4 regions of the Streptococcus hillyeri genome follow, and region 3 is predicted to be linked to each of the others. Evidence: predicted binding sites of a transcription regulator. Region 3 holds the regulator's gene; each other region holds the start of a gene.
The links. The regulator Rex, encoded in region 3, represses fermentation and respiration genes when NADH is low (regulators of the CRP and FNR family bind a similar motif). The targets are predictions, from matches to a motif close to TTGTGAANTANTTCACAA.
Positions count from the first base shown of each region.

Region 1: a site for Rex is predicted at 3,187-3,204, ahead of adhE (bifunctional acetaldehyde-CoA/alcohol dehydrogenase). Genes of this name have one in related genera too.
Region 2: a site for Rex is predicted at 2,714-2,731, ahead of AB6M99_RS09665 (class II fructose-bisphosphate aldolase). Genes of this name have one in related genera too.
Region 4: a site for Rex is predicted at 3,359-3,376, ahead of AB6M99_RS05585 (CdaR family transcriptional regulator). Genes of this name have one in related genera too.

Region 1 is NZ_CP163513.1:65,993-71,850, reverse strand. Features, by position in the region: gene adhP (alcohol dehydrogenase AdhP) at 1-155, opposite strand, end outside; gene adhE (bifunctional acetaldehyde-CoA/alcohol dehydrogenase) at 461-3,109, opposite strand; gene AB6M99_RS00355 (8-oxo-dGTP diphosphatase) at 3,520-3,987, opposite strand; gene AB6M99_RS00350 (V-type ATP synthase subunit D) at 3,996-4,616, opposite strand; gene AB6M99_RS00345 (V-type ATP synthase subunit B) at 4,620-5,858, opposite strand, start outside.
Region 2 is NZ_CP163513.1:1,968,421-1,974,278, reverse strand. Features, by position in the region: gene AB6M99_RS09680 (MerR family transcriptional regulator) at 1-38, shown strand, start outside; gene AB6M99_RS09675 (1-deoxy-D-xylulose-5-phosphate synthase) at 22-1,767, shown strand; gene AB6M99_RS09670 (aldo/keto reductase) at 1,780-2,619, shown strand; gene AB6M99_RS09665 (class II fructose-bisphosphate aldolase) at 2,771-3,652, shown strand; gene AB6M99_RS09660 (SpaA isopeptide-forming pilin-related protein) at 4,312-5,858, shown strand, end outside.
Region 3 is NZ_CP163513.1:1,347,937-1,353,794, reverse strand. Features, by position in the region: gene AB6M99_RS06475 (Fur family transcriptional regulator) at 1-233, shown strand, start outside; gene radC (DNA repair protein RadC) at 305-985, shown strand; gene AB6M99_RS06465 (gamma-glutamyl-gamma-aminobutyrate hydrolase family protein) at 982-1,683, opposite strand; gene AB6M99_RS06460 (redox-sensing transcriptional repressor Rex) at 1,886-2,515, opposite strand; partial or broken gene AB6M99_RS06455 (transposase) at 2,986-3,680, opposite strand; gene AB6M99_RS06450 (DUF1831 domain-containing protein) at 4,102-4,449, opposite strand; gene AB6M99_RS06445 (cysteine desulfurase family protein) at 4,522-5,634, opposite strand; gene AB6M99_RS06440 (ribose-phosphate diphosphokinase) at 5,635-5,858, opposite strand, start outside.
Region 4 is NZ_CP163513.1:1,193,020-1,198,877, reverse strand. Features, by position in the region: gene AB6M99_RS05595 (YeiH family protein) at 64-1,089, shown strand; gene AB6M99_RS05590 (aldo/keto reductase) at 1,200-2,039, opposite strand; gene AB6M99_RS05585 (CdaR family transcriptional regulator) at 2,082-3,203, opposite strand; gene AB6M99_RS05580 (GntP family permease) at 3,552-4,892, shown strand; gene AB6M99_RS05575 (enolase C-terminal domain-like protein) at 4,912-5,858, shown strand, end outside.

The DNA of each region.
Region 1 (5,858 bases), 950 kb from region 3:
ACTTGACCAAAATCACCGTGAGCCACATGGAGGTCTGTGTGACAAACACCACAATACTCTACCTTGACTAGGGCTTCACCATGACCAACTTTTGGAAGTTCATGGTCAACAACTTCAACACCTGTGCTTGCTTGATTTACTACTACTGCTTTCATAAAAGCCTCCAAATAATATTTTTTCGATTTTGAAATCGTTTACATATAAATTGTAAGCCATTTCACAAAAAATGTCAAGGTAATTTTCAAAGTTTTTTCTGAAAATATATTTAACCAGTTATATATTTCCTTAAAAGATTTATTGGACAACGCCATATCCCCACCAAAACAAAATGATGCAGATAAAACTGGAAGTCTTAGAGGGGATTAGAACTGACCTATCTTTTATTCCATTTACCCTAGTAACATCCAAACACTATAAAAAGCGGCCTTTCAGCCGCTCATTTGCTTAACATAAAATCTTATTATTTACGACGTCCTGGACGTTCTTCGTAACCATAGTAAGCATCTTCAATGATTTCTTGCATGTGGTCAACCATTGGAAGACGTGGGTTAGCTGGTGAACATTGGTCTTCGTAGGCAAGAAGTGCAAGTTCACGAGAGTATTCTTTTAATTCTTTCTCATCAATACCTTGGTCACGCAAGTTCATCTTAATGCCGAGGCGACATCCAAGATCATAAACTGCTTTAGCATAGGCATCAACAGCTTCTTCTGGTGTTGATGATGGTAAACCTAGCATTCTTGCAATGTCTTGGTATTTTTCATCCGCACGGTAGTAGTTGTACTTAGGCCATGTCGCTGTTTTAGCTGGGCGAGTACCATTGTAACGAATGACATATGGCAACAAGATAGCATTGGTACGACCATGCACCGTATGGAAGCGCGCACCAATTTTGTGAGCCATTGAGTGTGAAATACCAAGGAAGGCATTCGCAAAGGCCATACCTGCCATTGTTGAAGCATTATGCATTTTCTCACGAGACTCAAAATCAGCATCTTTTACTGATTTTTCAAGATAATCAAAGACAATCTTAATCGCTTGTAGAGCAAGACCATCTGTAAAGTCATTAGCCATCTGTGACACATAAGCTTCCGTTGCGTGTGTCAAGACGTCCATACCAGTATCTGCCGCAACAAAGTCTGGAACTGTCATTACAAGCGCCGGGTCAACAATTGCCACTGTAGGTGTCAATGAATAGTCAGCAATTGGGTACTTACGGTTGTTTGCTTTGTCTGAAATAACCGCAAATGGTGTCACTTCTGAACCTGTACCTGAAGTTGTTGGAATGGCGATAAATTTCGTTTTCTTACCAAGTTCTGGGAATTTGAAGGCACGTTTACGGATATCCATGAATTTTTGAACCAAGTCATGGAAGTCCACTTCTGGTTGTTCATAGAAGAGCCACATCACTTTGGCAGCGTCCATTGGTGACCCACCACCAAGCGCAATAATAGTATCTGGCTTGAATTGACGCATCAATTCTGTCCCTTTTTGAACTGTTGTAATATCTGGATCTGGTTCTACTTCTGCAAAGATTTGATAAGTTACATGGTTACGACGAAGGTGCAATTGCTCAAGGATACGATCTAAGAAGCCAAGTTCTACCATTGATTTATCTGTAACAATCATGACACGTTCAACGTCACGACATTTTTGAAGGTATTGGATAGAGTCACGTTCGAAGTATGTTTTTGAAGGAACTTTAAACCATTGCATATTATTTCTACGTCTTCCTACTTTTTTGATGTTCAAGAGATTGACAGCGCTAACGTTATCACCAACTGAGTTGCGACCGTATGATCCACAACCTAATGTCAATGATGGCAAGAAGGCATTGTAAACGTCACCGATACCACCAAACGTAGATGGCGAATTCCAGATGACACGGATAGCACGAACGCGTGTTCCAAATTCTTTTGCAAGGGCTTCATCATTAGTATGAATAGCTGCTGAGTGACCGAGACCGTGGAATTCAACCATTTGACGCGCTTTTTCAAGACCGTCTTCTGTTGATTCAGATTTCAATACTGCAATAACTGGTGACAGTTTTTCACGAGTCAATGGCTCTTTCTCACCTACTTCAGCGCACTCTGCTGCTAAAATATTTGTTCCTTCTGGAACGGTGAATCCTGCTTGCTCTGCAATCCATGCTGCTGGTTTACCAACAATGTCTGGATTCAATTTCGCACCAGCACAGTTTTTACTGTTAGCTTTCACCCCAAAGCAGAATTCTTCAAGGAGCGCTTTTTCTTTTTTATTCACAAAGTAAGTGTGGTAAGATTTGAACTCTGCTACAAAGTCATCATAGACTTCTTTATCAATAATAACGGCTTGCTCAGAGGCACAAACCATACCGTTATCAAACGATTTAGACATGACAATATCGTGAGCTGCTTGACGGATATTCGCTGACTTTTCAACATAGGCAGGGACATTACCAGCACCTACCCCAAGTGCAGGTTTACCACATGAGTAAGCTGCTTTAACCATAGCATTACCACCAGTCGCGAGGATTGTTGCAATACCGTCGTGGTTCATCAACGCATTTGTTGCTTCAAGTGATGGTTTTTCAATCCATTGGACACAGTTTTCAGGAGCTCCAGCTGCAATAGCCGCGTCACGTACAATTTGCGCTGCATGAGCAGATGATTCTTGAGCTGATGGGTGGAAAGCAAAAACGATTGGATTACGTGTTTTCAAAGCAATCAGTGATTTGAAAATAGCAGTTGATGTAGGGTTAGTTGTTGGCGTGATTCCACAAACAACTCCCACAGGTTCTGCAATCAAGGTCAATCCAGTAACATCATCTTCTTCAATGATACCAACTGTTTTTTGATGACGCATATTATTTACAACGTGTTCACATGCAAACAAATTTTTAGTTGCTTTATCTTCAAAAACACCACGTCCTGTTTCACGAACCGCATGGTCAGCAAGAATACCATGTGCATCTAAAGCAGCTACTGAGGCTTTGGCAACGATGTAGTCCACTTGTTCTTGATCAAGTTTACGGAACTCTTCAAGGGCTACTAGACCTTTTTTAACAAGTTCATCAACGTGAGCTTGTGCTACTGCTAATTTTTCTTCAGGGGTTACTGTTTTTCCCGCCATGTTGTCTCCTTTTTTAAAAAACTTTGTTAAGTTTTTCACATTTGTGATATGGTTTTATTATAGCATATATTTTAAGTTTGTAAATAGTTTCACAATAATTTTTTGATGTTTTTTCAAAAATCTGTTGTTTTTTGCAGCAAGCGTTTTCATTACTGGGCTTTCTTAGCATTATATCTAAATCTATTTTGCGTTATAGTTTTTTTCTGGGTAAACCTTAGGATTCCACTATGGCAAAAGAAGCGTTTTATCCTCGCTATGTTCATTAACCCACTACCTCACGATAATCAGGCTCGGGAATCGCTATTGGGTTCACCGGTAGCAGATACCCACAGAAGACATTCACTTCAGATATAAGACATCTTCCCATCTTACCAAAAAAGACCAAGTACCTCTGTACTCAGTCCTATTTTTTAATAAAAGCGTTTCACCCAGTCTCCGTTTTCCTTTTCGGGTGGGTAATAAAATTCTGAAAGATTCTCTTCGTCAAAGAGACGGAGCATCGCCAGCATATCATAAGCAAGGTCTAGCTGAGGCAACTCCTGACGAGAAATCCACGCGACTTCTCCTTCTTCAGAAGACTGTAACTCTCCTGAATAGTGACTTGCCTTGTAGCAAAAGACTAAATAGCGCTCGTCGTTTTGAGTCTGCCAGTGCTTCACACCAACAAGTTTAGGCTGACTAATCGTCAATCCAGTCTCTTCAAAAATCTCTCTGATGACTGCATCATGAAGACTCTCCTGATGTTCAACATGTCCGCCAGGCAAAGACCAGCCGCTCCAGCGATAACGGTTAGGATCTCGCCGTTGCATGACAAGGTTGCCTTGACCATCCTCAATCAAGCACATGTTTGTGATAATCGCTTGCTCCCTTCTTGGCATAACACTCCTTACTGAATATCTTTAACTTTCATCATACGGATAATGTTACTCCGTTCATTTTCTTCCAGCTTCATCTGGATGTAATCAATCGTCTCTTTCAGCTGAGGAATAATCATGTGTTCCAAGGCATTAACCCGACGACGCGTCTTTTCGATTTCATCTGCTAAGAGTTGACAGGTTTTTTCAATCTCTGTCAATTCTAACAAGTCTTGACTGATGGTTTGGAAAGTATCAATGGCATCATCCATTTCACTATTGGAGTTTAAGAAACCGTATTGGAACTCACTTGCCTTCTCAGGTAACTGGACGTGTAGCTGAGGAACATTCACGGACATGATATTCTTCTGATCAATCTGTAAGTTGACAGCCTGTGTTGGCAAAGCAAACGATTCCTCGATGAAACTTTCTGACAAGGTTGACTTGGCAAGGACGAAAGCCTGCATCGCACGCGTCAAGCGTTCTTCAACTGACTGACGCAACAGGTTATTTTGCTTGATCAAGTCAATAAAGCGACGCATCAATTCATCTTGCTTATCCTTGAGTAATTTGTGACCACGGGTAGAGGTTTTCAATCGTTTTTTCAAGACTGACAACTCCATACGAGTCGGTTTTACATTAAGTCTTGCCATAGACTAGCCCTCCGTTTTTGGAAGGTATTCGTCCAGCATATCGTCCTTAATCCGTTTCAACTCCGTTCGTGGCAAGATTGACAAGAGTTCCCAACCTAGGGTTAAACTATCAATGATGCTACGGTTGGTATAGAAGCCTTGGTTAATGTATTCTTCCTCAAAACGGGTCGTGAATTTCACATATAATTTATCCGTTTCAGAGAGAGCTGATTCCCCAAGCACCACTGCCAATTCCTTAACCTGTTTCCCTTGGGCATAGGCCGCAAAGAGTTGGTTCATGGTTGCTGCATGGTCAGCACGTGTCTTGCCTTCACCAGTTCCTTTATCTTTCAAACGAGAAAGAGATGGCAACACATTGATTGGTGGTTTGTAACCAGCATTGTACAAATCACGCGCCAAGATAATCTGACCTTCTGTGATATAACCAGTCAAGTCAGGAATTGGGTGAGTGATATCATCCTCTGGCATGGTCAAAATTGGAATCTGAGTCACAGATCCTTTTTTACCAACCAAACGTCCTGCACGCTCGTAAAGCGTTGACAAGTTAGTATAAAGGTAACCTGGGTAACCACGACGACCTGGAACCTCACGACGAGCTGCTGAGACCTCACGAAGGGCTTCACAGTAGTTCGTCATGTCTGTCATGATAACCAAAACGTGCATGTCCTTTTCGTAAGCCAAATACTCAGCTGTTGTCAAAGCCATTTTCGGTGTGGCAATACGCTCAATCGCTGGGTCATTGGCCAAGTTGATAAACATGACTGAACGCTCAATGGCACCTGTCTTACGGAAATCTTCCATGAAGTACTCGGCTTCCTCAAAGGTAATCCCCATTGCTGCAAAGACAACGGCAAATTTCTCATCTGAATTAAGTACCGTTGCTTGACGGGCAATCTGCGCCGCCAATTCCTTGTGAGGCAGACCTGAACCAGAGAACACTGGCAATTTCTGACCACGCACCAGCGTGTTCAAATGGTCAATAGCAGAAATACCTGTTTGGATAAATTCATCTGGATAGTCACGACGAATTGGGTTAATGGCTTGACCATTGATATCAAGGCTTTGCTCCGCCAAAATCTCTGGACCACCATCTTTCACTTTACCCATCCCATCAAAGACACGCCCAAGCATATCCTCTGACACCGCAAGTTCTAGCGGTTTTCCACGGAAACGAACTTTCGTATCACGCAAGTTAATTCCTGCAGCACTTTCAAAGAGCTGCACAACAGCCTTATCTTCTTG
Region 2 (5,858 bases), 620 kb from region 3:
GGCGTAAGGAAGGACAAGAAAATGACAGTGTTGGATAAAGTCAATAATCCTTCTGATGTCAAAAAGCTCAGCCTTTCGGAACTAGAAGACTTAGCCAATGATATCAGAGAACTTTTAGTGAATAAAGTCAGTAAAGTTGGTGGACACTTTGGCCCCAATCTCGGTGTTGTTGAGATGACCATTGCTCTCCACAAGGTTTTCAATGCTCCTGTGGATAAAATTGTCTGGGATGTCAGTCATCAGTCTTATCCTCATAAAATCTTAACAGGAAGAAAACAAGGTTTTGTGGACGGTCACTTCCATGATATCACTCCCTATACAGACCAAGAAGAAAGTGAGCATGATTTTTTCACCATTGGTCACACCTCTACATCCATTGCCCTAGCAGAAGGACTTGCCAAAGCGCGTGATATAAAGGGAGAAAAAGGGAATATCATCGCAGTTATTGGTGACGGTTCTATGTCAGGTGGTTTGGCATTTGAAGGACTTAATAATGCTGCGGAATTGAACAGTAACCTCATTGTGATCCTCAATGATAATGAAATGTCTATTGCTAAAAATTACGGCGGTCTTTACCCGCATTTAGCTGAACTTCGTGCAACCAATGGTCAAGCTAACAATAACCTCTTTAAAGCCTTTGGTTTTGACTATCATTATTTAGAAAATGGACATAGCATAGCAGATTTAATTGGTTTGTTTGAAGAAGTTAAAGATGCCAATCATCCTGTATTGCTCCATATTCACACCGAAAAAGGACACGGTGTGGACTGGGCTTTGAAAGATAAGCAGACCAATCACTGGCGTTCTCCATTCAATGTTGAAACTGGAGAACCTCTGAAACAATCACCAGCTAAGCCGACTTTTGAATCAACCATCGTGGATTTTCTTGAGGAAGAAATCGAAGCTGGTAAGCCTGTTCTTGCTATGAATGCGGCGATTCCAGGTGCCTTTGGTCTAGGTCGTATCGAAGCCAAATATCCTGATCATTATTGGGACTCAGGCATTGCAGAGCAACATAATATCAGTATGGCGACTGGATTTGCCACTGCTGGGGCTAAACCTTATATTTTTCACAGTGCCACGTTTTTACAGCGTGCTTATGACCAGATTTCTCACGATTTAGCGATTAATAAGGTTCCAGCAGTTCTGATTGTACGTGGTTCTACCATTACCAACAGTGACCGTACGCACCAAGGAACTTTTGAACGTGCTATGTTGGCAACCATCCCAAATCTCATTTATCTAGCGCCAGCCCATGTTGCTGAATTGAAAGAAATGCTGCGCTTTGCTAGTCAACAGACTGAAAATCCAGTCGTCATTTCCATTCCAGCACAACAAGATATGGAGGAGCAGCATGTCAAAAAAGAATTTGCCACTCCAAACTATGATATTGTTCAAAAAGGGAGTCGTGTAGCCATTCTTGGCCTAGGTGGATTCCTGCAATTAGGAAAAGAAGTCGCAACAGAACTTGAAAAATCTGGTATTACTGCCACTATCATCAATCCACGCTTTATTGCAAGTCTTGATGAAAAAACTCTGGAAAGCTTGAAAGACAACCATGAACTCGTGGTGACACTTGAAGATGGCTCAATAGACGGTGGTTTTGGTCAGCGTATTGCAGGCTTCTTTGGTCCGACAGAGGTGAAAGTTTTAGTCAAAGGCTCCCTTCGTGAATTTACAGAAGTTGTGCCACAAGCCGAACTTTATGATAGATACCGTCTCAATAAAGAACAAATTGTAGCAGATATCTTAGATATTTTAAAATAGGAGAATTAAATCATGACAACAGTATTTAACTTAAATGACGGACATAAAATTCCAGCCCTTGGCTTTGGAACCTTTAAAGCTGCTGATGGCAACGAAGCTTACCAATCAACACTAGACGCCCTCAAAGCTGGTTACCGTCACATTGACACGGCCGCTATCTACGGCAATGAAGAAAGTGTTGGCCGTGCCATTAAAGACAGCGGTATTCCACGTGAGGAACTCTACATCACAACAAAATTATGGAATGATTCCCATTCTTATGATTTGGCAAAAGCTGCGCTAGCAACGTCACTGAAAAAACTAGACTTAGATTATATTGACTTGTACCTTATCCATTGGCCAAATCCAAAAGCTTTCCGTGACAATTGGGAAGAAGCCAATGCAGAAGCATGGCGCTACATGGAAGAAGCCAAAGAAGCAGGTCTTGTCAAATCAATCGGAGTCAGCAACTTCCTTGTTCATCACTTAGAAGCACTAGCAAAAACAGCTAAAGTGACTCCGTCTGTCAACCAAATTCGTTTAGCACCAGGATGCTACCAAGGGGAAGTTGTTGAATATTGCCGTAAGCATGATATTGTCATCGAAGCTTGGGGACCTCTTGGACAGGGAGAACTTTTTGGGAATACTGACATGAAAGCCTTGGCTGAAAAATATGGCAAAACCATTGCCCAAGTGGCTCTTGCTTGGTCATGGCACGAAGGCTTCTTGCCATTACCAAAATCCGTTCATGAAGCACGGATCAAAGAAAACATGGACTTTGCAGACATCGAACTCAGTCAAGAAGATGCAGAGTTTATCAAAAACATCTCAGGCCTGACAACAGCACCAGACCCAGACAATGCTAATTTCTAACATTAGGAGAGCTTAGGCTCTCTTTTAAATTTTGAGCATAAAAAAGCAAGAATATTTTAAAGGAGTTAACATGAGACTAGATTTATGAGAGGATTTGTGATAAAATAAACGAGTAATGGGCGTGACCCAAAAAAATATTAGGAGGCTCGAAATGCCATTAGTTTCAGCAGAAAAATTTGTCCAAGCAGCTCGTGAAAACGGCTACGCTGTCGGCGGATTTAACACAAACAACCTTGAGTGGACACAAGCTATCTTGCGTGCCGCTGAAGCAAAACAAGCTCCAGTTCTTATCCAAACTTCTATGGGTGCTGCTAAATACATGGGTGGTTACAAAGTGTGTCAATCACTTATCGCTAACCTTGTAGAATCAATGAACATCACTGTTCCAGTTGCTATTCACCTTGACCATGGTCACTACGAAGACGTTCTTGAGTGTATCGAAGTTGGTTACACTTCAGTAATGTTTGATGGATCACACCTTCCAGTAGAAGAAAACCTTCGCTTGGCTAAAGATGTTGTTGAAAAAGCTCACGCTAAAGGTATTTCAGTTGAGGCTGAAGTTGGTACTATCGGTGGTGAAGAAGATGGAATCATTGGTAAAGGTGAACTTGCTCCAATCGAAGATGCAGTAGCAATGGTTGAAACTGGAATTGACTTCCTTGCAGCTGGTATCGGTAACATCCACGGTCCATACCCAGAAAACTGGGAAGGTCTTGCTCTTGATCACCTTGAAAAATTGGCTGCCGCTATCCCAGGTTTCCCAATCGTTCTTCACGGTGGTTCAGGTATTCCTGATGAGCAAATCGTTGCAGCAATCAAACTTGGTGTTGCAAAAATCAACGTAAACACTGAGAGCCAAATCGCATTCTCAAACGCAACTCGTGAATTTGCACGTAACTACGATGCAAACGAAGCAGAATACGACAAGAAAAAACTCTTCGACCCACGTAAATTCTTGGCACCAGGTATCAAAGCTGTTCAAGGTGCTGTTGAAGAACGTATCGACGTATTCGGTTCAGCAAACAAGGCATAAAAAACTGCGATATAATCTCTGATTACGAGCAAATAAAGCATAAGAATCTGCGAACAAATCTTTGATTTGGAGCAAACAAAGCTTAATCTAACGTTGAATAAAAAATAAAAGGATTTCCGATTAGGGAGTCCTTTTCTTATTTGGGGAGGATTTTTTGAATCTGGATTCACAGGAATAGGTCACATGCTCAAAAAATAGGCATTAGATTTTATCCTTTTTTTGAAAGTTAAAAAACCGATAATGAGAAAAATGTCTATTTAAAGGGATTGAAAATCAGAATGAAAACAGTCTGGGACTGGCATCTGGAGGGATATAGAATTTATTTTCTATAAGAAATAAAATTGAGAATCATCATGTAAAGGAATTAACTTGAAACACATGGATTGTCTTCAAGTGATATAATGTAGTGATGGTTTTAATAGATTAAAACATACTAAGATTAGAAGTGGTAAAGGAGGGAAAATAAATCTTTTAGAGCTATATATTAAAAATAGGAGGATAATAAACTTATGATTAAAAAAGTTTATAGATGGCTTAGTTTAATAGTCCTTTTACTGAGCCGATTGACAGGTTTGCTAACGGTGGCGATTTCAGCCGAGAAGGGCGATAACTGCTATATTTGGTGGACAAATACAGAGATGGTTTAGGAGTAGAGAGAAATGAATAGTTTAAAAAATAAACTGTTGGCACTATTAGGGCTAGTTGTTTTCATAGTGTCGGGTGGTCACTGTTTTAACTGGACCTCAGTTCAAGCTGAAAGTGGATCGTCACAATATGCAGGTCGTTATCAAGCTTACAGTTCAGCGACAGCTGATGGAGTTTACAAGATTGATATTGCCAAAATTGGCAACGATGGGAAATTATCGGAAGAAATGGTCGCTTACTGTTTACAGTATGCCTACGCCTTTCCAGGCTCTGTGAACAATGAGCTGAGACCGGCTATTTATGATAAAACTGATTTAACGAATACTGATATTGACAATTTTGACAGTAAAAAAGATAAGTTAAATGCTATTCTTTACTATGGTTACCCAACGGACGGCAACCATTATGTGGAAGATAAGGTTATCAGTGCGACTCGTTTGCGAGCCTTAACCCAGTATGCCATCTGGAATGTTACGGATGGAAAAACTGCCAAGGACTTCCACTTATCTGGTAAGGAAGAAGAGATTTTTAATAAGTTGATTTCTGGTGACTTGACAGCACCTGCTGATTTTAAACCAGTTTTCTTTAAAAATGATCGGACCCTTCAGGCGAGTCCGACTGCTCTAAAAAACAAGAAATATTATCAGCACTTAATAGCTAGTGAAAAAGCGCCAGTCAGTTACAAGGTGTTTGCTCAGAAACGTTGGTCAACCGCACCAAATCCTTTAGCTGAAACAACAGTTACTTTCAAGCTAGTGAATAAAGATGGTAGCAAAGCTGAGGAGATTAGTGATGGAGATGCTGAAAAAGTATTGACAACAAAAGCTAAGGAAACAGCTTCTAATGTGGTAACTTGGGAAAATCTACCAAAGCATGCTAGCAATTATAAAATCATTGAAGTTGGCAAAAAAGAAGGCTTTATGGCAGGTCCTTTAACTGGAACAGGTCGTGAGGACTCACCTTATACGATAACAAATGATAAAACAGATACTTTATCTATTCCAAATATTGAAGTTACAAAAAAATGGGAAGACAAAGCAGTAGATGCAGATAATATCTATTTTGGAATCTATCGTATTTCTGAAGATGGCAGTGAGACGTTAGTGACACAAGAGCAGATTGATTATCCTCAAGCTAAGGCTACTTTTATCAATCCTAAAAAATTAGAACGGAATCGAGTTGACTGGAAGCAAATTCAACTTTCTTTGTACAAAGTACCTGGTGACAGTACTAGTGAACGTTACCGATATGTAGTAAAGGAACTTCGTAAAGTAGAAGGTGATAAATTCATTGACTGGAGTTATCCGGGTTATGAAACAAGTTATAAAGTCACTTATACAGCCCAAGGCTCTATGACTGTTGTTACAACCAACAAGCAAACCAATAAATTCCGCTATCAATTTGGTAAAGTTGGTACAGATGCGAAAGAAAAGCAATTAGAAAATGCGGAACTACGCATTGTAAAAGTTACTAAAGAAGGTGAAAAAGAAACGACTTCAACAGTAGATAGCTGGACAACAGATGGGTCATTGCATGAAACTACCTTGGAGGCTGGAACATA
Region 3 (5,858 bases):
TTTTGATTGAGGAAGGATTTGTGTCTGAGGTTAAGGTAAGTAATGACAACACCACTTATTTTGACTTTATGGGGCATGAGCATCTCCATGTGGTTTGTGAGGTTTGCGGTTCGATTACAGATTTTTTGGATGCGGATACGTCGCTTTTGGTAAAACAAGCAGAGCAAAAAACGGGTTATAAGGTGACTAAAAAACAATTCTTAATTTATGGTATCTGCCCAGCTTGTTCCTAAGAATAATAAAAAAAGACTTCAATTGAGGTCTTTTTTTGCTGGCGCTACGAATAATAATATAGGAGGTCATCATGTACAGTATTCAATTTAAAGAACAGGCCATGCTTCCCAGGGAGCGATTAATAACAGAAGGAGCAGAGCACCTCAGTAATCAAGAACTGCTTGCTATTTGTCTAAGAACGGGAACAAAGAAGGAGCATGTGCTTTCTTTGGCGAATTCTATTTTAAATCGTCTCAATAGTTTAGCGGACTTACGCCAGCTTTCCCTTGAAGAGCTCCAAGAGTTGTCAGGGATTGGTCGCGTGAAGTCTATTGAACTCAAGGCTATGATAGAATTAGCTAGCCGTATTCAAACTGCAGAAATCGAAAAACAAGAGCGCATTATGTCTAGTGAACGATTGGCTAAACGTATGATGTTGGAGCTAGGGGATAAAAAGCAGGAGCACTTAGTCGCTTTGTATCTTGATACGCAAAATCGCCTCATTGCCCAAAAAACAATTTTTATAGGAACAGTGAGACGATCAGTTGCAGAGCCTAGAGAAATTCTCCATTATGCCTGTAAGCATATGGCAACATCATTAATTGTGGTTCATAATCACCCATCAGGAGTCATAGAACCTAGTGAAAATGATTTTCAGTTTACCGATAAAATCAAGCGTTGTTGTGATGATTTAGGTGTCGTTTTTCTAGACCATCTTATTGTTGGTAGAAATACCTATTTCAGTTTTCGTGAGGAAACAGACAGTATTTAGAAGTGATTAACAAGGAAATCAAAGAGCTTCTTGCTGTGCTCTTTATCGCTATAAATCAATAATTCTGGGTGCCATTGAACCCCTATATAACGCATATTAGGATTAGTTGATTCAACAGCTTCAATAATGCCATCTTCTGGAGATCTAACAATAACTTTCAAATCAGGTGCTAAATCTTTGATCGCTTGACGGTGATAAGAATTAATCATCCCATTGTTATCATAGATATCCGAAAAGATGCTTTTGTCAACAACTTCCATAGATTGAGTCGTGATATCAGAATCCTCTGTTTGCCAGTGGTTTTTGATATTTTGATGGAGAGTTCCCCCTAATACTACATTCATCAGTTGCATGCCACGGCAGACTGCAAAAATAGGTTTACCTTGAGCAATAGCTTCTTTTATGAGAGCAATTTCAAATTCATCCCGTTCAAGGAGATAGTCATCCTCAGCATTTGGATCTTTTTCCTCATTATAAAAATCAGGAGTGACATTTTGCCCCCCAGTTAAAATGAGTTTATCAATCATTGTCACATACTGCTTAGCCATTTCAGGCTTATTGATTGGAAGGATTAAAGGCATTCCACCTGCTTCAATAATAGCATTTGGAAAACCTGATGGCACATAAGACCAAGGCAAGGTATCCATTTCGACTTGACGTTGATTGGCAGCGATACCGATAATAGGTTGTTTTGACATAACAATTTCCTTTCTCATCTTTTCACTCATTAAATCTACTCACTTTGCTTGGAGCTATTGCTATTTCATCTCGAATGAGTATTATACTTATCAAGTTTATCAAATAGAGACTGAAATAACGATAACTTATAAAAACAAGTAATCTGATAATATAAAAAAAGAACCGAGGAGTCAAGTCTTTCTCCTCAGTTTTTTAGTGGGGTTAATTATTCATAAAGTAAAGTAGGGTTTGAAGTTCACTCGTTAGGTCAACATATTGCACAATGACATCTTTAGGAACTTGTAAATTGACTGGTGAAAAGCTTAAAATACCTCGGATACCAGCTTCAACCAAGATATCAGCGACTTCCTGCGCTTTAGTCGAAGGAACCGTTAAAATAGCAGTTTCAATAGGTGTTTCAGCAAGGTGCTCTTTTAGGCTAGAGATGCCGTAAATGGGAATACCATCACTTGTCTTTGTACCGACTAATTCGTTATCATCGGTATCAAAAGCAAGAGCAATTTGCATTTTGTTACGGTCATGGAAGCGGTAGTGTAACAAGGCACGCCCGATATTTCCGACCCCAATCAACATAACATTTGTTGTCGAGTGATCACCTAGGAGTTCCGCAAAGAAATTCATCAATTTTTGTGTATCGTAACCAAACCCACGACGTCCGAGTTCACCAAAATAAGAAAAGTCACGACGAACAGTAGCAGGATCAATCCCCATCGCGTCCGCGATTTGTTGAGAACTAGCTTTGACAACGTTATCTGCATTTAGGCGTTTGAAAATACGATAGTATAAGGCAAGACGCTTAGCAGTAGCATTTGGAATATTTTTTTCTAACATATAATAGTCTCTTTCTAAAATAGTTGAGGATAATGCCCCTCTTTTTCATGCTTATGATACCTTTTATTATAATGAAACTTTGTGAAAAAATCAACAAAACAGTTTCTAAAAAGACAAAATAAATACTATTTTAAAAGGATATGTTATCCAATGTAATCCCAAATAGCTTGGATTGTAGCCATGATTGGATGAGTATGAAAGAGAAAGTGAATGGGAATAAGATGATTTTATAGGAGGTAGACTACCTATTGCTACACAAGCGTTTAACCTGAATTATTCACACCTTCTTCAAGATTCTCCAACATAACAAAAAATCCTTAGAACTGAGAACCACCCCTAATCATTTCTCTGAGGATTTTAACGTTTTATTATCGTTAAGACTCGGTGAAATAGGAGAACCAGTTCCTATTTTCTAAAAAAGGGCAGGCTTCCCCCTTGGTGCGCTCATCGATTTTAAAAAATAGGTCATCTTATCCGTCGAGTAACTGCCTTCCCGCCTGAACAACGACAGGTAATCGGAGATTCAAGTTGGAAATGCAATGAAATAGGCTCCTAAACTGCTCTTGATAAGCATACAACTGTGACAATTTCAGGATCTGTTTTCTAGCAGTTTGAACACATTTTCCAGCAATCGCCACATACAGTTGACGAAAACGTTTAATGGTTAATCTCTCCACACCTCCACCAACAAGATGTTTCATATAAAGGAAAAGGTTGCAGGCGATGCAACTCAACATCATCCGAACTTTATTTTTGAGCATAGTAGAACTGTCTGTCTTATCACCAAAAAAGCCGTGTTTCATCTCTTTAATAAAGTTTTCTGCTTGCCCACGCTGACGGTAGAGTTGAAAGTGCTCTTCACTGCTTCCACCAGTCATATTGGTAACCAGAGAGACAACATCATAAAGCAATTCCCCCTCTTTTCGATGAGAGAATTGGCAGACATGACGACAAGAGCGCCAAGAACCCGCTTGATAGAAAGCCTCGGAGTAAGAAGCATGAGGAAGAATTGTTAACTCCTCATCTTCAAGGCTAGGAAGAGACAAATCCCCCAAACGACTCAACACCGTATTGTTCTTGAGTTTGAAGAGATAGTATTGGCACTGTCTTCGATCACATCATAGAGTTTTGGCGTCGCAAAACCACTGTCCATACGGAAAAGGAGGTTTTGATGTTGACTTTATCAACTCTATTTCCCACCTCCAAAGGTCTCCCAGACCTTTGGAGCGTCCGCACTTTTAAGAAAAAAACAAAAGTAATTTTTGAATTTGGTTAAGTATTAAAAAGTATTTTTTCTCCAGCTTTCCGATTGGAGGCGACAGTAATCAAGGTGACAAAGTCCCTGAGATTGGGAGTTTTCCGTTGTGGTAAAAGAGGCTGGCAAAACGTTTTAAAAATAGTAAATGGCTTAGATTAACGTCGTTAAGAAACGTTGATTCTAAACCATTTACTATTGTTCAAATGTTAAGAGAAAAACTAAAATTCGAGCTTTTGTCCAGTCTCTAGGGGAGCGCTTTCGCCTCTCACCAGCTGAGGAACAATTCCTAAAAATGTTAACAATGTACCATTTTGATTTTGAATGAGTATTAAATCTCAGTTTTGGTAAAAATATCACGCTCAACTAAGCTATCCATTAGGAAGTAGAATTTATCTTGGAGAATTTTGTGTTCTTCCTTTTTAAAGATATTGACAAGACGAAGTCCAGACTTATCTGTAATCGTCAGTTTAAATGCTGTTAATTCTTTGTTGATAGTGATTTTTAATGGGAACCCTTCGCCAGAGTTTGGAACGATTTCTAAAAGACGATTTAGCTCGTAGTTCCCAACTTTATTTTGCATAAAAGTGGTGTCACGTAGGGTGTATTTTTTAATATTTGGACTAATCGCATATGAGAAGCGACAGTCAGTCAAGTGGATTTCTTTTTCAAATGCCATAATAAGTTATCAGAATTTGATTTATACAACCGTGGCACAGACCAAGTTCAGTTCCTTTCCTATTTTTAGAGTTTATGTTAATAATTCTTTTAATTTTTGTGCTAAAAGCTGAGCTTCCTCAACTGTATTTTGTTCTCCAAAACTAATTCGGATAGATTCGCGAAGTTTAGGCGATTCTGGTCCGTAGTAACTTGTTAGCACATGACTCGGTGTAACGGCGCCAGCTGTGCAAGCAGAGCCAGTGGACACAGCAAAGCTAGCCAAATCCAGTAGGGTGAGAAGAAGTCCGTTATTTCCATTGGGAAAACCGATGTTTAAGACATGAGGAAGCGTCTCTGAGCCAGCATTGATATAGTAGTCTAATCCTGATAATTCATTTAAAAAGGCTTGACGGACATCGCTGATATGCTGATAATTCTCTTCCACATGGTTGATACTTTCACTAAGGGCAGTTGCCATACCAGCTAGGGAAATCATATTTTCGGTAGAAGCACGGCGTTTCTCTTCTTGGTCGCCTCCGTGTAACAACTTATCGAAGTAGTGTTCTTTGGCAAACAGCAATCCGACGCCCTTAGGTCCATGAAATTTATGGGCAGAGGCAGACAAGAAATCAACATGCCATTCTTCAGGAAGGACTTCGATTTTTCCAACCGTTTGCACAGCATCAACATGAAAAACAGCCTGATGGTCAGCCAAAACTTGACCAATTTCAGAAATGGGATGAATGGTCCCAGTCTCGTTATTAGCATGCATAATTGACACTAAGATTGTATCAGGACGCAGGGCTTCTTGCACCTGTTTGGCTGAAATATTGCCATCAACAGGAGACAGGTAAGTAATCTCAAAACCGAAACGATTTTCAAGATATGTCATCGCGTGAAGGACAGAATGGTGCTCAACAGCTGTTGTGATGAGATGTTTGCCCTTATCTTGATTCGCAAGAGCGTAACCAATAATGGCAGTGTTGTTACTTTCTGTACCACCTGAGGTAAAGATAATATGACGGTCAATGGTTTTAAGACTTTGGGCAATAGCAGAGCGAAAGGCACGTAACTGCTGATTAGCCTGTCTACCAAAGGTGTGGAGACTAGAAGGGTTACCGAATGTTGTCTCCATGATTTCAGTCATCGCTGAAATAACTGAGGGGGTCAGCGGAGTTGTCGCTGCATTGTCAAAATAAATCATTTATTTTCCTGGTTTGTAAGTAAAAAGTGGGCTGACTGGTTGGTGTTCGTGAATACGTTCAAGGGCCTCACCGAGCAACTCGCTTGCAGAGAGATAAAGAATTTTTTCAGGCTGACGTTCTTTAGTTACAACTGAGTTTGTGACGAGAATTTCTTTGATTGGAGAAAGGTCAAGAATGTCAGCAGCACCGCCTGCAAAAAGTCCGTGACTAGCAACGGCATAAA
Region 4 (5,858 bases), 150 kb from region 3:
TTCTTTTGTCGTTTTACAACGGCTTTAAAAAAGTCTATAATGGTCACAAGATAAGGAGAATATATGTTTGGACTACAGAAAAAATTACCTGGCTTGTTACTTTGTATCGGACTTGCTATACCAGCTTGGTTGTTTGGGAAGTGGCTTCCTTTAGTTGGGGCACCTGTTTTTGCGATTTTTCTTGGTATGCTAGTAGGACGTGTCCACCAAAACCGAGAAAAGACCCGTTTAGGAATCACTTTTACATCAAAATACCTGCTACAGACAGCTGTGGTACTCTTAGGCTTTGGCCTGAACCTTTCCCAAGTCTGGGCTGTTGGATTAACGTCGTTACCAATTATCATCAGCACCATCGTAACTGCACTACTCACCGCCTATGTCTTGCAGAAGTGGCTCAAACTGGATGTGAATACCACAACTCTAGTCGGTGTGGGCTCTTCTATCTGCGGAGGCTCTGCTATTGCCGCGACAGCGCCAGTTATCGAAGCCAAAGATGAAGAAGTGGCTAAGGCGATCTCCGTCATCTTCCTGTTCAATATCTTAGCTGCGCTTACTTTTCCAACGCTGGGAGAGGTGCTTGGGCTGTCCAATGAAGGTTTTGCCCTATTTGCGGGAACGGCAGTCAATGATACCTCTTCTGTGACGGCGACAGCGACAGCTTGGGACGCGATTCACGGTAGCAACGCCCTAGATGGGGCAACTATTGTCAAATTAACCCGTACCTTAGCCATTATTCCAATTACACTAGGCTTGTCTTTTTATCGAAGTTATCAGGTTTTGAAAAATGGCGGAGCTGCTCAGTCAACTTTTAGTTTTAAGCGATCTTTTCCGATGTTTCTCCTTTATTTCCTACTTGCTTCGCTGTTAACAACCGTAGTTAGTAGTCTGGGAATGACAGTAGAACTCTTTGACCAATTCAAAATCTTATCAAAATTCTTTATCGTCATGGCTATGGGAGCTATTGGCTTAAATACAGACATCATCACATTAGTCAAAACAGGCGGTCAAGCCATCGGTGTTGGTGCCACTTGTTGGATAGCCATAACTGTTGTCAGTCTAATGATGCAAAAAGCAATGGGGATGTGGTAAGACCGATGAAATGGACTAGTATAGCTCATGACCAATGCTCAACATGTAGGAGCAATACTTGAGATGCCAATACAAGAAAAAGCTGGGAAATCATTCCTAGCTTTTTAAGATTACTCCATGTCTAAAGCAACTCGATGACGTGGTGCTGGAAATAGCTGGTTTAAAAGGTCCAACTGTTTTGGGGTTAATGTTATCTGTTGGCAAGCTACTAATTGTTTCATGTGCTCTAGTTTGCCGCTTCTAGGAATGGATACCATGTTTTTCTGAGCAAGGGTAAAGCAGAGCAACAACTGGTAACAGTTTAGTTTTAAATCTGCTGCTAACGCTTGCAAATCTTGGTTGGTCAAAAGGCGACGATTCAAATCACCTGCCTGAGCTAACGGGCAGTATGCCATAGTCGGTATCTGATGAGCATCTTGAAAGGGTTTTAAAGCGTATTCAATTCCTCTTGAACCTAGATGGTAGAGAACTTGATTGGTTGCACACTGTTTACCATCTGGTAATTCAAGCAGCTCTTGCATATCTTCTAAATCAAAATTAGACACTCCCCAGTTCAGTATTTTCCCTTTCTTTTTCATTTGTTCGAGCATGTCAATTGTTTCATTCAGTGGGGTATTACCTCGCCAATGATAAAGGTAAAGGTCAAGATAGTCCGTTTTCAAACGACTTAGAGAAGCGTCAAGGCTAGCTTCTAACCGTTTAGCATTAGCATTTGAAGGCAAGACTTTTGACACAAGGTGAATCTTGTCACGTTGAAATGGCTGGATGGCTTTGCCAACTAACGTTTCGGCTCTGCCATTGCCATACATTTCTGCAGTATCAACGATAGTTACACCATTTGATAAGGCGTACTGTAACGCGGCAATTTCCTCTTTTTCTTTGTGGGGACTTTCGCCTAAAAACCAAGTACCGACACCGAGATGAGGTTGTGTGATGAGAGTGTTAGTCATAGAAATCTCCTTTATTTGATGTTGTTTTTATTAGTTAGAGGACTAATCTTGAAGTTTATAGAGGATTGAAGCCAATTTCAAGGTGAAAAAATCCGATAAAACACGAGGATCATAACCGGTTAAATCGGTTATTTTATTGAGTTGGTATTGGACGGTGTTTTTATGAATGAATAAGGTTTCCGCACATTGTTTAATGCTGCCATTGCATGATTCGTAAGTATCAAGCAGTGACAACATGTGTTCAATGTCTTGCTTGGGAAGGTCATTAAAAAGATTGTTTAGAAAATACGATTTGTTGCCGGCATTTACATCGTGTAAAACTAAACCATAAGCCATATCAGTGAAAGCTAAGGTTTGTTGATGTGAAAAATGTTTGTTCCAACTTAAAGCAGTTTTGGCCTGATCAATGCTTTTTTTAAGCTCGCCATGTCCTTTTCCAGGAGTTCCAGCTCCAAAAATCAGTGTAATATGGTATTTTTGTTCAAGAAGTTGACAGATTTGTTGGATGGTTGTTGTCACTTTTTGTGATTTTTGCGTGGGGAGAAGAGCTAGAAAAAGGTTTCCACGCATTTCAAAAATGGTACGTTTATCCTTACTAAGTAGATTTTCTAAATCGAGATAGAAGTGGCTTTGTTGCTCAAAAAAGTAATCGCTGGGACTATTCAGTGGGAGGCCAGCAATGGCCGTGTAATACTGATTGTCTATGTCGATACCATATACCATATCTAATGATCGCTGATTTTCTGCTGAATCATTATCTTGAATAATCGTAAGGATATGGGAGTGAGCATTTCTTCGATTGTAAACAACTTCTTTGGCCATATTGTTTAGGATGAGAACTTCGGTCATTTCTTTGATGATTTCACCATATTGTGAAACCTCCTCTTTTTTACCAGTTATTCCAATGACTCCAACCATTTGGTGGTCAATAGCAACAGGTAGATTGATGCCTTGTTTTGCTCCCTTGTACTGATCATCGTATTCGATAACGATGGCTTGATTGGCTTCGAGAACAAATTGTGCGCCTTGATGATTTTGTTGACCAATCCTGCTAGGGTCGGTACTGGCAATGATAATCCCCTCTGTCGAAAAGAAATTCAATTCTTGTTGAATAATATGTTTCATCCGGTTGACGATATCCTGAGCAAGTAGTGCATCAATCATAGGTTTTTCCTTTCGGCTTTAATATTCTTTAGACTAATTATACTACATTTAAAGAAGAGTAGGGTCAAAAAAAGAAGATAAGCTTAATGTGTTTCGTATTTTAGGTTTTGTTACAGAGACTAAAAATAAAGACAGAAAAAGGTTGAAAGTCTAGTTTGTGATACATTGAACAAAAACTTATGAATGCGTTATCATATTAACATGAAATATAAGGACTGCAACTTATTATCATAATATGTTGTAACCTCATCTTGTTGAGAAAGCTAGCGTCTTTACAAGAATGGTGTTACGTTGACTACACTACACTAATGTTAGCTGACATTAGTCATTAAAAAGGAGTTCATGACTATGGATAGTGGATTTATCAGTTTGCTAGGGATACTCTTAGCGCTATTCTTCCTCATTTGGGGATCATTTAAACAGATTCCAATTTTAGTATTGGGACCGGTTGCGGCAGTCGTTGTTATTTTCTTATCAGGATTGCCACTGACAGAGACGTTGACAGGTGAATACGCTGAGTCATTTGCTGGTTTTGCGAAAAGTAATTTCTTGATCTTCTTACCAGCAACTGTTCTTGGCTCTATGCTGGGTGATTCAGGCGCTGCACAAGATATTGCCAATAAAATCGCTGAGTGGTCAATGCGAAAAGGCGGCAAAAATGCTAAATTCTGGGTATTGATGGGTCTGTCACTTATTACAGCTATTCTTTCCTTTGGTGGTGTTAGTGGATTTGTCGTTATCTTCACCATTGCGCCAATCTGTTTCCGTATTTTTAAAGAACTAGACATTCCATGGCATTTTATCATAGCAGTATCAGTTTATGGTGGTTCAATGTGGACTGCAATTTTACCTGGTTCACCTGCTATTCAAAACTTGATTCCAATGGAGTCATTAGGAACTAAACCAACGGCTGCACCTGTTCTAGGGATTATTGCTGCGGGTGTTTCTATTCTCTTTGGGGCTTGGTATATTTGGTGGATGCTCAAGAGAAATGAGAATCGTGGCGAAGGATTTGAAAAGAGTGGTCACAAGATGGAAGCTGCTTCTCAAATTCTAGCGATGAAAGCTATGGACAAGAAAACCACAACGTTGGATTTTATTAAGGCTTTGACACCTTCAATTGTGTTGATTGTAGCAATGAATGTGTTTGATGTGGCACCATATCTTTCATTAACTTTAGGCTGCCTTGTTTGTTTTGCACTTTACTTCAATAAATTCGTGAATTTCCGAAACACAATGGCTGATGGTGTGAATTCAACCATGAAGTCAATCATGAATGTTGCAGCAGTCGTTGGTTTTGGTGGTGTTGTAGCAGTTGCACCTGGGTTTGATTATCTTGTTGCGAATTTGGATAAAATTCCTGGTCCACCACTCATTCAATTAGCTATCGCGACTAACTTGGTCGCAGGTATTACTGGTTCGGCATCAGGTGGTGAGGCAATTTCATTGAATGTATTTGCGCCTCGTTTCCTTAAACAAGGTATTAGTGCAGATGTCCTTCACCGTATGGTAAACATTTCTTGTTACGGTTTGGATTCATTGCCACATAATGGATCAGTTATTAACCGTTTAAATTACACTCATCTCACACACAAGGAAGGTTACTACCATGAATTTTGGCTTGGAGCTGCATTCCCACTAGTTAACTCAATATTCATTGCCGTTCTTGCCTCATTTGGTATTGTTTAAAAAGTAAAGGAAGTATCGTATGGGTAAAGCACCTAAAGTTGTTGAAATGGATATTTATCCTGTAGCGGGTCATGATAGCCCACTCTTAACCTTGAGTGGCTGTCATGCGCCGTATTTTACGAGAAACATCGTTGTTTTAAAGGATGAGACAGGTAACCTGGGCATTGGTGAGATTCATGGTGGTGAACATATTACTGAACAACTAAACAGTTATAAGCCATTTGTTATTGGTGAACGTGTTAGTGAATATCGTAAAGTTCTAACCAATATTCGCCGTAGTCGTCAACAATCTGCCGCTGACGATGGCAGTGGACTTCAAGAATTAAATATTTCAAATTTAAAATTCGTGGTTCAGTCTGAGGCGGCCATTGAATGTGCCATGCTTGATCTATTTGGTAAATTTTTAGAGTTACCGATTGCTGCACTGCTAGGAGAAGGTGGTGTGCAGCGTGATGAAGTGGAATTTTTAGGCTATCTCTTCTATTCAGCAGATTCAAATAAAATAGATTTGCCATATGAAAAACCAGATGGAACAGATTCGTGGGAGTCACTTCGACGGTCTGAGATGATGACACCAGAAGCGATTGTAAAGCAAGCTAGTGTTCTAAAAGATAAATACGGCTTCAATAATTTTAAATTAAAAGGTGGCGTCCTTTCTGGTGAAGAAGAAATGAAATCTGTAGATGCTCTAAAGGCTGCTTTCCTTGATGCCAGAATCAATATTGATCCTAATGGGGCTTGGTCACTAGAAGAAGCGATTCGTTTGTCGCAAGGTCGTAAAGATGTTCTGACCTATATCGAGGACCCTTGTGGACCAGAGTCTGGTTTCTCTAGTCGTGAAGTTATGGCAGAATACCGTGATGCCACAGGCATTCCCGTAGCAACCAATATGATTGCAACTAACTGGAGACAATTTCATCATGCGGCAGCGCTAAGAAGTGTGAATATTGTGTTAGCTGATCCTCA